4 regions of the Erwinia sp. TECH1 genome follow, and region 1 is predicted to be linked to each of the others. Evidence: predicted binding sites of a transcription regulator. Region 1 holds the regulator's gene; each other region holds the start of a gene.
The links. Region 1 encodes PurR, which represses purine synthesis genes. Its sites were predicted from a motif close to CANGCAAACGTTTGCNTG; they were not measured.

Region 1 (4,188 bases):
CTACTTTCGCCTCTTCTTTATGCTCTTTTGGCGCAGGCGTCGACAGAAAAAGCGTGGCGACCAGCAGGATCAGGGCCAGCAGCAGCAGCGCCAGGAAAATCGACCGCCAGGCAAAGTGGTTCAGCAGCCAGGCACCCAGCAGCGGGGCCAGCGCCGGCGACAGCGCCACCAGCGGCATAATAGTGGCAAACACGCGGTTGGCCTGCGCGCCGGAATAGCGATCGATTACCAGCGCCTGCCAGCTGACGGCGGCGGCGCAAATGCCTACCGCCTGTAAAAAGCGCAGCGTCAGCAGCATGGTGGTGGATTCCGCCCACCACATTGCGCCGCAGCTGACGGCAAACAGCCCCAGCCCCATCAACAGCACCGGCTTGCGGCCAATGCGGTCGGAAAGCGGCCCCCAGAACAGCTGCGCGCTGGCAAACCCGGCCAGGAACAGGCTGAGGCTGGCGCTGATGACGCCCGCTTCGGTTTGCAAATCCTGCTGCATCGCCGTAAAGGCGGGCAGATACATATCGGTGGCAAGAAAACCCGCAACGCTGAGCAGCGCGAGGTAAAGTAAAAATCCTTTCGACGGCATGAGATTTTGCTCTTTTTTATCAGGTGAATAGCGGACGGCAGTGTAAAAGAGTGCGATAGCGGTTGTGAAACGGTAATATTTGCGTCTTGCGTTCAAAAATTTTGCAGGAAGAATATGTGGTCAGAACACTCGCTTGAGGTGATTGATGCGGTCGCCCGAACCGGCAGCTTTACCGCCGCAGCGGCGGAGCTGCATCGCGTTCCGTCCGCCATCAGCTATACCGTGCGCCAGCTGGAAGAGTGGCTGGCGGTGCCGCTGTTCGAGCGGCGTCACCGGGACGTGGTCTTAACGGCGGCGGGCGAGGTCTTTATTCAGGAAGGGCGGAGTGTTATCAAAAAAATGCTTGCCACGCGACGCCAGTGTCAGCAGGTCGCCAACGGCTGGCGCGGCCAGCTGAATATTGCCGTCGATCGCATTGTTAAAACCGCGCGTACGCGCCAGCTGGTGGTGGATTTTTACCGACATTTTCCCGATATGGAACTGCATCTTTCACCGGAGGTATTCAACGGCGTATGGGATGCGCTGGCCGACGGCCGGGTTGACGTGGCGATAGGCGCGACGCAGGCCATTCCGGTCGGCGGACGCTTCGCCTTTCGCAATATGGGAATGCTCAACTGGCGCTGCGTGGTGAAGGCGGATCATCCGCTTGCGCAACACCGGGAGAAGGTTAGCGAGGAGGCGATCCGGGAGTGGCCTTCGCTGGTGCTGGAAGATACCTCGCGCGCGCTGCCGAAAAGAACCACCTGGACGCTGGATAATCAGCGACGGCTGGTCGCGCCGGACTGGGAGAGCGCGTTTGATTGCCTGCTGGCCGGGCTGTGTGTCGGCATGGTGCCGGGGCATCTTGCGCAACCGCTGCTGCAAAACGGCTCGCTGTGCGAACTGAGGCTGGATCCGCCTTTTCCGGATAGCCCCTGCTGCGTCAGCTGGTCGGAACAGCAGGCGTCGCCAGCGCTGCGCTGGCTGCTGGATTATTTAGGCGAAACGGAAACGCTGAACAGCGAATGGCTGCGGGAGGCGTAAAAGACGGGCAGCGGATGGCCGCCCGTGCGCTTAGCGACGGTAGTCGAGGAAAGGGCCGTCCGCTACGGAGCGACGTTCAATCAGCGTCGGATGCACTTCAATCGTCTGCGGCTCTTCGCGTTTGCTGGTAATACGATCGAGCAGCATATTGAAGGCCGTTGCGCCCAGACGCTCTTTCGGCTGGTGGACGGTGGTCAGCGCGGGGGTAAAGTAGCGCGAGTTGCGCACGTTATCATACCCGATCACCGAAATATCCTGCGGTACGCGCAGGCCCATCTCGTCTGCGGCGCAAATCGCGCCCATCGCCATCACGTCGCCGCCGCAGAATACCGCGGTAGGACGCTGTTTTTGCGCCAGCAGCTGCTGCATGGCGCGATAGCCCGATTCCGGCTCAAAATCGCCCTGAACCAGCCACTCTTCGCGCAGCGTAATCCCCGCTTCGTTCAGCGCCTTGAGGAAGCCGGCATGACGACCGCCGCCGGTATTGCGCTCCATATGGCCCGGGATCACGCCGATATCGCGGTGGCCGCGATCGATCAGATAGCGGCCTGCCAGATAACCGCCTTCAAAAGCGTTATCGAGAATAGTGTCGGTAAAATCGCCGCGCGACTCGCCCCAGTCCATGACGACCATCGGGATGTTGCGGTGATCTTCCAGCATCTTAATCAGCTCATCCGGGTACTCGGCGCACATGACCAGCAGGCCATCGACGCGTTTTTGCGCCATCATCGACAGATAGGCCTGCTGCTTTTCCAGTTCGTTATGCGCGTTGCCCAAAATCAGCGTATAGCCTTTGGCAAAACAGCTGTGTTCAACCGCCTCAATAATTTCGGCGAAATAGGGCGCCTCGCTGGAGGTCGCCAGCAGGCCAATGGTTTTGGTGTTATTGACCTTCAGGCTGCGGGCCACGGCGCTGGGCGAATAGTGCAGCGCTTTGATCGCTGCCCAGACGGCTTCCCGCGTGTCTTCAGCGACAAAGCGGGTTTTATTAATGACGTGGGACACCGTGGTGGTTGAGACACCGGCGCGTTTGGCCACATCTTTTATGGTTGCCATGGAAAAAGACTCCTGCGCTGTTCAGTAAGTCACTGAAAAGCGGTTTGTTAAACGATTGCCTGGAATGATGATAATCCTGATATAAGTTGCGCATAATTTGTTGCGGAATGGTTATAACAGGAGGGAGTTCAGGGTGGCGAAACAGACTTGAGCAGAACATCATGTCGGCTAAATGCCTGTTGCGCAACAAACCGTGGATTCTAACAAGAGCAGGCGCAGAACACGAGGGTTTTAGGGCAACAGGCGAAAATTTTGCGCAAATAAGAGTAAACCGGCCCGGATCGTTTGCGCGATCCGGGCCTCCAGCCTGCTGAGTGGGCTAGCGGATAGTTTTCGGCGTCATGACGCGGCGAGCGCCGACGTAGTGCTGCTCCCAGTAATCTTCGCTGAGCATACTCACCTGGATATCCTTGCCGGTACGCGGCGACTGGATAAACTTGCCGTTGCCCAGGTAAACGCCAACGTGATCCGCCGAGGCGCGGCCGTTGATGCTGAAAAATACCAGATCGCCTTTTTCCAGCTCGTTGCGCTTGATCGAAGCCGCATCCCGCAGATGGTACATTTCGTTAGCGGTGCGAGGGATCTTAAACTTCACCAGATCTTTATAGGCATACCAGACCAGACCGCTACAGTCGAAACCGGTCTTGGGCGAGGTGCCGCCCCAGAGATAGGGCTTGCCCAGCTGGTTCATCAGCTTGCTCATCGCCGTTTCGCGGGCTTTCTGATAGCGGGCGCGATGCGCTTTGCTGAGCTTAAGCGGGGCCGAGGCCGAGCCGCTGGTTAAGGCTTCCGTCTCTTCGTTGCGCAAGCGATGACGACCATAGCGTTTCTTGGGCGGCAGCGCAGCGGCGACGGTCTGCGTTTTTTTGCGCAGCTTAAACTTTTTAGCAAGGGGCGAACGGCTTTTGGTTGGGCTGGCTTCTTTTACTTTACGTGTAGAGGTTTTCACCGGGCGGCGCTTGCGGCGATCGTCTTCACGAGCAGGCGTGGCGCTGTCTGCTTTGTGGTGGTCCGCTTTAACGGCAGCGTGTGGCGATGCGTGCGCCACAGACATAAACAGCTGGGCAAAGGCCAGCATCAGCAACGTGATGAGTAAACGCATCTTTACCATTAACAGTTTGTGCTCCCGCCAGTGGCAAGAGCATGGCTAAATAAGGAGATCTGCGCCTGGGCAGTCAGTCAGGACGATTCTAATCGAACTCTTTACTAAAAAGTAAGGCCTTTTTTGTTTCAATCGTCGCAAAGCGGTAAAAGCTGTAAAATTTAGCCTGTTCAAACATTTATCTGCGCAAATTTGCCGCTGATATTTACAGTTAACGCAGCACCGCCGGACCGAAAATGGTATTTTAACATTTTGTTTTCCGACCGTAGCGTCAGCGGGCGACTGAAAATGACATTTTCATCACGCTCGCAGACTCGCTACACTATACAGACACGAAGTAGCCGATTGAGGAAGGCATTTATGAGCACCATTGAGAAGATTGAGCGCCAGATCGCAGAAAACCCGATTCTGCTGTATATGAAAGGTT
Region 2 (4,188 bases), 2.0 Mb from region 1:
AACAGGTCTTCGGCATTCCTGGCGCGAAGATCGACAAAATGTTTGATTCGCTGGTGGACTCGACTATCCAGACCATTCCGGTGCGTCATGAAGCCAACGCTGCCTTTATGGCTGCCGCCGTGGGCCGCCTGACCGGCAACGCGGGCGTGGCGCTGGTGACTTCCGGACCGGGCTGCTCGAATCTGATCACGGGCATGGCGACCGCTACCAGCGAAGGCGATCCGGTGGTGGCGCTGGGTGGACAGGTGAAGCGGGCTGACAGCGCCAAACAGGTGCATCAGAGTATGGATACCGTGTCGATGTTTCGTCCGGTCACCAAATATGCCGTCGAGGTCACCGACTCCAACGCGCTGGCGGAAGTGGTCTCCAACGCCTTCCGTCATGCCGAGCACGGTCGCGGCGGCGGCGCCTTTGTCAGCCTGCCGCAGGATATCGTTGACCAGCCCGCTCGCGGTCAGCTGCTGACCAGTAAAGGCCAGCTGCTGCTGGGGCCTGCGCCGGATGCGGCCATTGCCGCCGTTGCCGCGCAAATTGCCAAAGCAAAAAACCCGGTACTGCTGCTGGGCCTGATGGCCAGCCAGCCGGCAAACAGCGATGCGATCCATCGCCTGCTGGAGCGCAGCCGCATTCCGGTTACCAGCACTTATCAGGCCGCCGGCGCGGTCAGACAGGAACACTTCTCACGTTTTGCGGGCCGCGTTGGGCTGTTTAACAACCAGGCGGGCGACCGTCTGCTGCGCGAGGCCGACCTGATTATCACTATCGGCTACAGTCCGGTTGAGTACGAACCGGCCATGTGGAACAGCGGCGGCGCCACGCTGGTACATATCGACGTGCTGCCCTCCGATGCCGATAACTGCTATCTGCCTGATGCGGAACTGATTGGCGATATTGCCGCCACCGTCGACAAGCTGGCCGAGCGCATTGATACGCCTTTACAGCTCAGCGCAGAAGCGGCAGCCATTCTGGACGATCGGCAACAGCAGCGTCAGCTGTTATCAATGCAGGGCAAAAATCTCAACCAGTTCGCGCTGCATCCGCTGCGGATCGTGCGCGCCATGCAGGACATCATTAACAACGACGTCACGCTGACCGTGGATATGGGCAGCTTCCATATCTGGATCGCTCGCTATCTCTATAGCTTCCGCGCCCGCCAGATCATGATCTCCAATGGGCAGCAGACCATGGGCGTGGCGCTGCCATGGGCTATCGGTGCCTGGCTGGTGGATCCGAGTCGTAAAGTGATCTCGGTTTCCGGCGACGGCGGCTTCTTGCAGTCCAGCATGGAGCTGGAAACGGCGGTCAGGCTGAAAGCCAATATCCTGCACATCATCTGGGTCGATGAGGCCTACAACATGGTGGCGATGCAGGAAGAGAAGAAATATCAGCGCGTTTCCGGCGTGAAATTCGGGCCGGTTGATTTTAAAGCCTATGCGCAGGCGTTCGGCGCAGCGGGCTTTGCGGTGGAAAGCGCGGCTGAGCTGGAGCCGACGCTGCGTAAAGCAATGGATGTCAACGGGCCTGCGGTGGTCGCCGTACCGGTGGATTACGCCGATAACCCAATGCTGATGGGTCAGCTGCATCTGAGCCAGATTCTTTAGTATTCAAGGAGATAATATGAAAACGAAAGTAGCCTTAGTCACGGGTAGCGGCCAGGGGATCGGCAAAGCCATAGCGCTGCGTCTGGCAAAAGACGGTTTTGCCGTGGCGGTCGCGGACTATAACAGCCAGACCGCGCGTCAGGTGGCCGACGAAATCGCCAGCGCAGGCGGTAAAGCGATTGCGGTAACGGTAGATGTCTCAAAGCGTGACCAGGTCATCGCTGCGGTGGAACAGGCTCGTAAAGAGCTGGGCGGGTTTGACGTCATCGTCAACAACGCCGGGATTGCGCCAACTACGCCAATTGAAGAGATCACGGCGGAAATGGTGGATAAAGTTTACGATATCAACGTAAAAGGCGTGATTTGGGGAATGCAGGCGGCAATTCAGGCGTTTAAAGCTGAAGGCCACGGCGGCAAAATCATTAATGCCTGTTCGCAGGCGGGCCATGTCGGCAACCCGGAGCTGGCGATCTACAGCTCCAGCAAGTTCGCCGTACGCGGCCTGACGCAAACCGCCGCCCGCGATCTGGCTCCGTTGGGCATTACCGTCAACGCTTACTGCCCGGGCATTGTTAAAACGCCGATGTGGGACGAGATAGATCGTCAGGTGTCAGAAGCGGCAGGTAAACCGCTGGGCTACGGTACGGCAGAGTTTGCCAAACGCATTACGCTGGGCCGCCTGTCTGAACCAGAAGATGTCTCCGCCTGCGTTTCTTTCCTCGCCGGGCCTGACTCCGACTACATGACCGGTCAGTCGCTACTGATCGATGGTGGAATGGTATTTAACTAATCCCTGCCGACCGCCTTACGAGGCGGTCTTTTTTCATACCGTTCTGATGACCGATCGCTCCTCCTTTCCTGTTGCACATCCTGCGCAAAGCTTGTTAACGAAACGTTTCGATGGCGATCACAGTTCCGTATCATGACGATTGTTTTCCGCCGCCGTTTTTTTACACTCCCGATCAGCGAAACGTTTCGCTCTGGAGTGAAAGATGAAAAAAGGCGCCTTACTGAATTCTGCAATCTCTTCCCTGGTTTCCCGCCTGGGCCACACCGACAGCGTCACTATCGGCGATGCGGGCCTGCCCATCCCTTCAGGGCCGGAGCGCATCGACCTGGCGCTGACCAAGGGCATTCCCGGCTTTATGCAGGTAGTCGAAACCGTAACGAAAGAGATGCAGGTCGAGAGCGCCATCATCGCGGAAGAGATCAAATCTCATAATCCACGGCTCCACGACGAACTTTCCGCACTGCTCGATTTACTGCAACAACGCCAGGGAAACACTATCGCCGTTCAGTACGTTTCTCATCAACAGTTCAAACAGTTAACACAGCGCAGCCATGCGGTTATTCGCAGCGGGGAGTGTTCGCCCTACGCGAACATTATCCTTGGCGCTGGCGTGACCTTCTGAGGCCGTCATGCAACCTTTACTGCAACTACAGGGCATTGAAAAAGCCTTTCCCGGCGTCAAAGCGCTGTCCGGCGCTTCGCTGGCGGTTTACCCCGGCCGCGTGATGGCGCTGGTGGGCGAAAACGGCGCCGGAAAATCTACCATGATGAAAGTGATGACCGGTATCTATGCCCGCGACGCCGGCTCCATTAAATGGCTGGGCGAAGAGGTTAACTTCAGCGGGCCGAAAGCGTCGCAGGAAGCGGGTATTGGCATCATTCATCAGGAGCTGAATCTGATCCCGCAGCTTAGCGTGGCGGAGAACATCTTTTTAGGCCGCGAATTCGTTAACGCTTTCGGCGGCATCCGCTGGAAAAAGCTTTATGCGGAAGCGGACAAGCTGTTACAGCGGCTGAACCTGCGTTTCAACAGCCATAAACTGGTCGGCGACCTGTCGATCGGCGACCAGCAAATGGTCGAAATCGCCAAGGTGCTGAGCTTTGAGTCAAAAGTCATCGTGATGGATGAACCCACCGATGCGCTGACCGATACCGAAACGGCCTCGCTGTTTCGCGTTATCCGGGAGCTGAAAGCGCAGGGCTGCGGCATCGTTTATATCTCGCACCGCATGAAAGAGATTTTTGAAATCTGCGATGACGTCACCGTGTTTCGCGACGGGCAGTTTATCGCCGAAAGAGCGGTCGATACGCTGCACGAAGAAGCGCTGATTGAAATGATGGTGGGCCGCAGGCTGGAAGAGCAGTATCCGCGCCTGAACAAAGCACCGGGTGACGTGCGTTTAACCGTGAAAAACCTTAGCGGGCCGGGCGTAAACGACGTCAGCTTTTCACTGCGTCAGGGCGAGATCCTGGGCGTAGCGGGACTGATGGGCGCGGGCCGTACCGAACTCATGAAGGTGCTGTACGGCGCTTTTCCACGCAGCGGCGGCAGCGTCACGCTCGACGGTAAAACGGTAACGACGCGCACGCCGGAAGAGGGCTTGCGTAACGGCATCGTTTATATCTCTGAAGATCGCAAACGCGATGGGCTGGTGCTCGGCATGTCGGTAAAAGAAAACATGTCTTTAACCGCGCTCGACTACTTCAGCCACGGCGGCGGGCGGTTAAAACATGCCGAAGAGCAGCTGGCGGTCAGCGATTTTATCAAGCTGTTCAACGTAAAAACGCCCTCAATGA
Region 3 (4,188 bases), 130 kb from region 1:
GATCGCCATCAGTTTTGCCACCGTCTGCGCCTCGCGCTGCGCAAAGCTGTCCGGCTGCGGCCGTTCGCAGACCTGACGCGCCGCATCAATAATCGGCCGATAGCCGGTGCAGCGGCACAGGTTGCCCGCCAGCGCCTGCTCCGCCTCTTGCCGCCGCCAGCCTTCACTGTTTTTTTGCAGCGTAAACAGCGACATCGCAAAACCCGGCGTGCAAAAGCCGCACTGCGAGGCGTGGCACGTCGCCAGCGCTTTTTGCACCTCGTGCAGCTCGTCGCCCTGGCGGAGATCCTCAACGGCGATCAGCTGTTTGCCCTGAAGGCTGCTGACAAAGGTGATGCAGCTGTTGACGGTTTCATACACCATTTTGCCCGCCTCGACGCGCCCCAACGTGACCGTACAGGCACCGCAGTCGCCCGAAGCACAGCCCTCTTTGGTGCCGCAGCGGCGCTGGTTCTGGCGTAAATAGTTCAGTACGGTGGTTTCAGGATCGAGACTTTGCTCGGTGACCAGCGTCTGGTTCAGTAAAAACTGGATCATGCGGCTTTCTCCTCGCTCTGCGGCTGCCAGACCAGTTTGCCGTTGACCCAGGTACAGGCGATATTGCGATCGTCGCCCAGCGTCATCAGCACAAAAAGTTTCTCCCAGATATCGCGGCTGTTGGCGCAGCGCAGCTTTTGCAGCGCCGAGACGGCCGGATCGAGCACCACGAAGTCCGCCTCTTTGCCGGGCTGGAAGTTACCGATCTTATGATGCAGATCCAGCGCCTGCGCGCCGCCGAGCGTGGCGTGGTAGAACGCCTCACAGGCGGCCATTTTATACTGCTGTAGCTGCCCGACCTTGTAGGCTTCGCCCAGCGTTTGCAGCATATTAAAAGTGGTGCCCGCGCCGACATCCGTACCGATGCCCAGCCTGACGTTTTTTTGCCAGCAGGTTTGTAGCTTAAACAGGCCGCTGCCGAGAAACAGGTTAGAAGTAGGACAGAAGGCGACTGCCGAATCAGTCTGATGCAGGCAGTCCCACTCGCTATCCTCCAGATGGATGCAGTGCGCGAAGACGCTGCGGCGGCCCGTCAGCTGATAATGGTGATACACGTCCAGATAGCCGTCGCGCTCGGGGAAAAGCGCGTTGACCCAGGCAACTTCCTGCGGGTTTTCGCTCAGGTGGGTGTGCAGCCAGATATCCGGATAGGCTTCCTTCAGCTGCCTGACCTTTTCCAGCAGCGCTGGCGAAGAGGTTGGCGCAAAGCGCGGCGTCAGCGCATAGCTCAGGCGCCCGCGATTATGCCAGCGCTCAATCAGCTCGCGGGTTTGCCGGTAGCTCTGTTCGGGCGTCTCGGTCAGGTAGTCCGGCGCATGGCGATCCATCATGACTTTCCCGGCGATCAGACGCATTCCCAACCCTTCGGCCGCGCTGAACAGCGCATCCACCGATTCCGGATGCACGGTGCCGAAAACCAGCGCCGTGGTGGTGCCGTTACTCAGCAGCTGGTGCAGAAAAAAGGCCGACATCTTTGCCGCGTGCTGCGGACAGTGATACTGGCTCTCTACCGGGAAAGTGTACTGTTGCAGCCACTCCAGCAGCTGCTCGCCGAAAGCGCCGATCATCTCCGTTTGCGGATAGTGAATATGGCTGTCGACAAAACCCGGCACAATAAGCTTGCCTCGGTAGTCGGTTATCGGCTGCCCGGCGGCGAGCTGATGCTGCCCCGCTTCCCACGTCTGAAGCGAAAGAATTTCGCCTTCGCACAGCAGCAGCAGGCCGTCTTCAATGTAGCGGGCGTGGGCCGGCAGTTCTTCAGGCTGGCTGACCGGTGCGGTGATATCAAAAAAACTGCCGCGAATGGCGGTGATGGATGGCATAGCGCTTCCTTCTGAACAAGTCTTCGGCAATCAGTGAACGGCCTACGTTCAGAGTTGCAATTGCTGTGCCACATTAATAATCGGAATTTATATGCTATTTATCAGTTACTTAAATATGGATGCATTAAGAAACCCTGAATGAATCGAGGCAATCGTATGCGCAACCGATTGCAGCAATCAGCAAACGATTACCTGCCTTTTTTTCTTGCGCAGCGAGCAGTTTTTCCCTGTGCCATTGCACCGTTTTCTGGCGTTTTTACGCAGAACGCACCTCGATCGTGCAGCCTGTATTATCAACCATAACCAATCCTTCTTATCAGAATCGATCTGAAGTGTTATCGTGTTGAGAATCCAAAATGCGTTGAGGAACAGTGAGATGATCGTATTTGTTACGGGTGCCACTGCCGGATTCGGCGAAAGCATTACCCGACGCTTTATCCGTGAAGGACACAAGGTAATCGCCACCGGCCGTCGTCAGGAGCGTCTGCAAACGTTGAAACAGGAGCTGGGCGACAACCTTTATACGTTACAGCTTGACGTCCGCAACCGTGCGGCCATTGAAGAGGCGCTGGAGCAGCTTCCCGCCGAATGGCGCAATATCGACGTGCTGGTCAATAATGCCGGGCTGGCGTTAGGCATCGAACCCGCGCATAAAGCGAGCCTGGACGATTGGGAAGCGATGATCGACACCAATAATAAAGGGCTGGTCTATATGACCCGCGCCGTACTGCCGGCGATGGTTGAGCGCAACGTGGGCCATATTATCAATCTGGGATCGATTGCCGGCAGTTGGCCTTACGCGGGCGGCAACGTTTATGGCGCGACTAAAGCCTTCGTGCGGCAGTTCAGCCTGAATCTGCGCACCGATCTGCACGGCACCGCTCTGCGCGTGACCGATATTGAGCCGGGACTGGTGGGCGGCACGGAGTTTTCCAACGTGCGCTTTAAAGGCGATAACGCTAAGGCCGATAGCGTCTACGACGGCACCGAGCCGCTGACTGCCGAAGACGTGACCGAAGCAGTCTGGTGGGTTGCCACGCTGCCGAAGCATGTCAATATCAACACGCTGGAAATGATGCCGGTCGCGCAAACCCTGGCCGGGCTGAAAGTCCATAAGGCGTAATGCGCTATCTGGCCCGGCGGCTACCTTCTGCCGGGCCTGTTCTGATTTGCTACCCTCTTCCCCAACCGGCCACGATAATCAGCATCCCGCCCAGGGCGATTGCCGCGCCCGCCCAGTCGTAATGACTTAGCTTTACGCCATCCACAAAACGCAGCCACAGCAGCGCCGTCGCCACATATACGCCGCCGTAGGCCGCATAGACGCGCCCGCTCGCCGCCGGATGCAGCGTCAGCAGCCAGACAAACAGCCCCAGGCTGGCCGCCGCGGGCAGCAACAGCCAGGCGGAGCCACCCTTGCGTAGCCACAGCCAGGGCAGAAAACAGCCGACGATCTCGGCCAGCGCGGTCAGAGAAAAAAGCAGGACGGTTTTCAGCAGCATGTTTCCTCACTACAGGCTAAACGGATGCGCAAGTCGGCTGGTTAGCCCGCGCGCGCAGATGATATACTATTCGCGGCGTTCGATGCAGCCGCGCGGCTGTAAAACAGGAATAAGGAATTGATGATGAAAAAGATGACTTTCTGGCAATCTACGCTGGTCAGGGCTGCGCTGCCGCTGGTTCTGTTTGGCGCGCTGGCCTCTTTTCAGCAGACCGCCGAAGCAAGAACGGACAGGCTGATCATTCAGGACGGCGACAGCTCGCTGACTAAAGAGCAGGCCCGCCAGGAGAAAGAGCAGTGGGATGAAACCCATCGTCTGCGCAGCAAAGTGAATCAGCGCGTGGAAAAGAATTTTGATAAGGCTGACCGCGCCATTGATACTCGCGACGCCTGTGAGCAGAGCCTGAACGTTAATGCCTACTGGGAGCCGAGCACATTGCGCTGCCTGGATCGCCGCAGCGGACGTCCCGTCGCGCCCTGATAGCGGATAGCTGCTATAGTTAGCGTAATTTTCAGGCAAAAGGAAAGGACGATGAAAGCGATAAAATGGCTGTTACCGGCGTTGATGGTCGCCGCTCCGCTGGCTGTACAGGCTTCCTGCGAGACGGTTAAAGCGGACATTAATCAGAAAATTATCAATAACGGCGTGCCTGCTTCCGGCTTTACGCTGGACGTGGTGCCCAGCGACCAGGCCGATCAGGCTGGCGGTCAGGTGGTAGGCCATTGTGAAAACGATTCGCAAAAAATAGTCTACAAGCGTGAACGCAACGGCGATAGCGACGCAGCCGTACCGGCCAGCGCCGGGACCTCTCAGGATGCCCCCTCTTC
Region 4 (4,188 bases), 1.5 Mb from region 1:
ATCGGCAACGGTAATGCCTTCCCGCGCCAGCGGCTCGCCTTTGGCTTTCAGCGTGACGGCTTCACGGGTCATCTTCGGCGTTTTGCCCAGCAGCACGTCCAGCGGCATATCGATCGGCTTGTTATCGAAATGGCTGTCGCTCAGCGACAGGTGCATCTCTTCCGTGGCTTCGCCGATAACGGCGTAAGGCGCGCGCTCACGCTGGCAAAGCGCAGCGAACTGCGCCAGTTTGTCCGGCGACACGGCCAGCACGTAACGCTCCTGCGACTCGTTACACCAGACTTCCAGCGGGCTCATGCCCGGCTCATCGCTGAGGATATCGCGCAGGTTGAAGCGGCCGCCGCGTTCGCCGTCGCTCACCAGCTCCGGCATGGCGTTAGACAGACCGCCCGCGCCCACGTCGTGGATAAACAGGATCGGGTTCTCTTCGCCCAGCTGCCAGCAGCGGTCGATCACTTCCTGACAGCGGCGCTCCATCTCCGGGTTGTCGCGCTGTACCGAGGCAAAGTCGAGATCCGCATCCGACTGGCCGGAAGCCATTGAAGAGGCTGCACCGCCGCCCAGGCCGATATTCATCGCCGGGCCGCCCAGCACGATCAGCTTCGCGCCCACCGTGATTTCGCCTTTCTGCACGTGATCGGCGCGAATATTGCCGATACCGCCGGCCAGCATAATCGGCTTATGGTAGCCGCGCAGCTCGACGCCGTTGTGGCTGTTAACTTCTTCTTCATAGGTACGGAAGTAGCCGGTCAGCGCCGGACGGCCGAACTCGTTGTTAAACGCCGCGCCGCCCAACGGGCCTTCAGTCATGATATCCAGTGCGGTAACGATGCGGTCAGGCTTGCCGAAATCCTCTTCCCACGGCTGTTCAAAACCGGGAATACGCAGGTTGGAGACCGAGAAGCCCACCAGGCCCGCTTTGGGCTTCGCGCCGCGTCCGGTTGCGCCTTCATCGCGGATTTCACCGCCGGAACCGGTTGCCGCACCGGGCCACGGCGAAATCGCCGTCGGGTGGTTGTGGGTTTCCACCTTCATCAGGATATGCGCCTCTTCCTGATGGAAATCGTAGCGGCTTTCCGCATCGGCATAGAAGCGGCCAACCTGCGAGCCTTCCATCACCGCCGCGTTATCTTTATAGGCGGACAGCACGTGATCCGGCGTTTTCTCAAAGGTGTTTTTGATCATTTTGAACAGCGATTTTGGCTGCTGTTCGCCGTCGATGATCCAGTCGGCGTTAAAGATTTTATGACGACAGTGCTCTGAGTTAGCCTGGGCGAACATATACAGCTCAATGTCGTTCGGGTTGCGCCCGAGTTTTTCAAAAGCCTGCTGCAGATAGTCGATTTCGTCTTCCGCCAGCGCCAGGCCCAGCCTGCGGTTGGCCAGCTCCAGCGCCGTACGGCCTTCGCCCAGCACGTCCACGCTGGTGAGCGGAGCCGGTTCATGATGCGCGAACAGCCGTTCGGCCTGCGACAGATCGCTGAGCACCACTTCCATCATGCGGTCATGCAGCAGCGCGCCCAGCTGCGTCCACTGCGCTTCGGTCAGCTGCGGCGCTTTGATGTAGAAGGCCAGCCCGCGCTCCAGGCGCGTCACCTGCGGCAGATCGCAGTTGTGGGCGATATCGGTCGCCTTGGAAGACCACGGGGAAATCGTTCCCGGACGAGGCGTCACCAGCAGCAGGCGACCTTCGGGGGTATGTTCGGCGAGAGAAGGACCATATTTCAGCAGGCGCTGTAAACGGGCTTTTTCAGCCTCGTCAAGCGGCGCGCTGACATCGGCGAAATGGACGTACTCGGCGTAAATGTCACTCACCGGCAGGTGAGCGTCCTGAAAGCGGGCCAGCAGTTTGTTAATACGAAATGCCGACAGAGCGGGCGAACCAAGCAGAATTTCCATCATTAAAGATCTCTCGTCAGAGCGCCAGGCGACGCTTCTTTGGGCGCAACAGGGGAAAACGGGCGCCATTATAAAGAATCCCCATCTGTTACGAAACCGTTTGCGCAGAATTAATCGGCACAGGGAATTGCCTGAAAAGCGCACAATTCCGCACAAATCTGGTTGCGCCGCCGCAGGGAGTTGCGCAAAATGCCCCACGCTCAGGGACCATTAAAGACCACAAATACTGCCGTTACAGACAGAATCCTGAGAGAAATCGAGAGATAACCATTTGAAACGCCTGAAAATTAATTATCTGTTCATCGGGCTGGTGACGGTACTGCTCGCGCTTGCGCTGTGGCCGTCGATCCCGTGGCACAGCAGCGGGCTGGACCGAACGGAACAGATAAAAGCACGGGGAGTGTTGCGCGTCAGCACGCTCAATTCGCCCCTGACTTACTACACAGTGAATAAAGCACCGGCCGGTATGGATTACGAGTTGGCGAAACGCTTTGCCGATTATCTGGGCGTAAAGCTGCAAATCACGGTGCGTCAAAACCTCAGCGAGCTGTTTGACGACCTGGAAGAGGATAAAGCAGACGTGCTGGCGGCGGGGCTAATCTACAACAGCGATCGCCTGTCGCGCTTTCGCACCGGCCCGACCTACTATTCCGTTTCCCAGCAGCTGGTTTACCGGATGGGCAAGCCGCGTCCGCCGAATCTGGGCGCGCTGAAGGGTCGCCTGACGGTTGCGTCCGATTCCGCGTTCGCTTCGACGCTGCGCGATATCCGGCAAAATCAGTATCCCGATCTGGACTGGGCCATCTCTACCGATCAGAGCCCGAATGCCCTGCTGGAAGCGGTGGCGGACGGCAAGCTCGACTATACGGTGGGCGATTCGGTGTCGATCGCGCTGCTACAGCGGATCCATCCGCAGCTGGCGGTGGCTTTCGATATCACGGATGAAGAGCCGGTAACCTGGTATATGGCGCGCGACGAAGATGACAGCCTGTATGCGGCGATGCTGGACTACTTTAACCAGATGGCGGAAGAAGGCGCGATGGCGCGGCTGGACGAGAAGTATCTGGGCCACGTCGGCACCTTCGACTATGTCGATACCCGCACTTTTCTGCGCGCCATCGACAGTATGTTGCCTGCTATCCGCCCGCTGTTTCAAAAATACGCCAGCGAGATCGACTGGCGGCTGCTGGCGGCTATTTCCTGGCAGGAGTCGCACTGGAACCCGCAGGCCACCTCGCCTACCGGCGTGCGCGGTATGATGATGCTGACCCGCAATACGGCGGACAGCGTCAACGTCAGCGACAGAACCGATCCGGAACAGAGCATTCGCGGCGGCAGCGCGTATCTGGTGAAAATGATGGAGAAGGTGCCGCCGACCATCCCGGAAGATGAGCGCATCTGGTTCGCGCTGGCGGCGTATAACATGGGCTACGCGCATATGCTGGACGCGCGCAGGCTGACCGAAAAGCAAAAAGGCAATCCGGACAGCTGGGCCGACGTCAAGCAGCGGCTGCCGATGCTGAGCCAGAAACGCTATTACAGCCAGACCACCTACGGCTACGCGCGCGGCCAGGAAGCCTACAACTATGTGGAAAACATCCGCATTTACCAGCTGAGCCTGGTGGGCTATTTACAGGATCAGGAAAGGAAGCTGGCGCAGCAGGCGGCAATGGAAGCGCAGCTGGGTAAAGGCTATCCGGCCGTGGAGCCGCAGGTGGCGATGAACTGAATATGGGCGCGGCGAACGGCGGGGAAGTGAAAACACCCTGAGCGCGGCACGGGCGACATTTTATGCGTCTTTAAGCCAGGCCACGGTCTCTGCTCTTTTCTGCAAAAGGGCGCTGTTATCCAGCGCCCTTGTTTATTCTCCTTTCAGCAGCTCCGCGCGCAGCCTGTCGCGCAGCGCCTTTTTCTCCGCCCGACGATGGCGGAAGAAATCGCTTAGCATAGCCGCGCACTCTGCCGCCAGCACGCCCTGCTCCACGCTGACCTGATGATTCATGCCCGCATGGCCTAAGATATCCAGCAACGACCCCGCCGCGCCGGTTTTCTCATCCCGCGCGCCAAACACCAGCCGCCCTACTCTGCCGTGCACCATCGCGCCCGCACACATCACGCACGGCTCCAGCGTTACGTACAGCGTGGTGTCCAGCAACCGATAGTTTTCCAGCACTTTGCCGCCCTGCCGCAGCGCCATTATCTCCGCATGCGCGGTCGGATCGTGATAGCCGATAGGCCGGTTCCAGCCTTCGCCGATAACGGTATCGCCCTGCACCAGCACGGCGCCGA

Region 2: the regulator PurR is predicted to act here: its motif matches at 2,565-2,582, upstream of rbsD (D-ribose pyranase).
Region 3: the regulator PurR is predicted to act here: its motif matches at 2,005-2,022, upstream of guaD (guanine deaminase).
Region 4: the regulator PurR is predicted to act here: its motif matches at 1,989-2,006, upstream of purL (phosphoribosylformylglycinamidine synthase).

Annotation. Positions count from the first base shown of each region.
Region 1 is NZ_JBSRZK010000001.1:2,106,147-2,110,334, forward strand. Features, by position in the region: gene punC (purine nucleoside transporter PunC) at 1-580, opposite strand, end outside; gene punR (DNA-binding transcriptional activator PunR) at 695-1,603, shown strand; gene purR (HTH-type transcriptional repressor PurR) at 1,634-2,659, opposite strand; gene ACVWZ0_RS09940 (C40 family peptidase) at 2,979-3,761, opposite strand; gene ACVWZ0_RS09945 (Grx4 family monothiol glutaredoxin) at 4,122-4,188, shown strand, end outside.
Region 2 is NZ_JBSRZK010000001.1:142,612-146,799, reverse strand. Features, by position in the region: gene alsS (acetolactate synthase AlsS) at 1-1,601, shown strand, start outside; gene ACVWZ0_RS00695 ((S)-acetoin forming diacetyl reductase) at 1,618-2,391, shown strand; gene rbsD (D-ribose pyranase) at 2,594-3,013, shown strand; gene rbsA (ribose ABC transporter ATP-binding protein RbsA) at 3,021-4,188, shown strand, end outside.
Region 3 is NZ_JBSRZK010000001.1:2,238,429-2,242,616, reverse strand. Features, by position in the region: gene xdhA (xanthine dehydrogenase small subunit) at 1-537, opposite strand, end outside; gene guaD (guanine deaminase) at 534-1,859, opposite strand; gene ydfG (bifunctional NADP-dependent 3-hydroxy acid dehydrogenase/3-hydroxypropionate dehydrogenase YdfG) at 2,236-2,982, shown strand; gene ACVWZ0_RS10535 (YnfA family protein) at 3,032-3,361, opposite strand; gene ACVWZ0_RS10530 (DUF1283 family protein) at 3,494-3,841, shown strand; gene ACVWZ0_RS10525 (DUF1161 domain-containing protein) at 3,893-4,188, shown strand, end outside.
Region 4 is NZ_JBSRZK010000001.1:3,572,251-3,576,438, forward strand. Features, by position in the region: gene purL (phosphoribosylformylglycinamidine synthase) at 1-1,902, opposite strand, end outside; gene mltF (membrane-bound lytic murein transglycosylase MltF) at 2,171-3,628, shown strand; gene tadA (tRNA adenosine(34) deaminase TadA) at 3,761-4,188, opposite strand, start outside.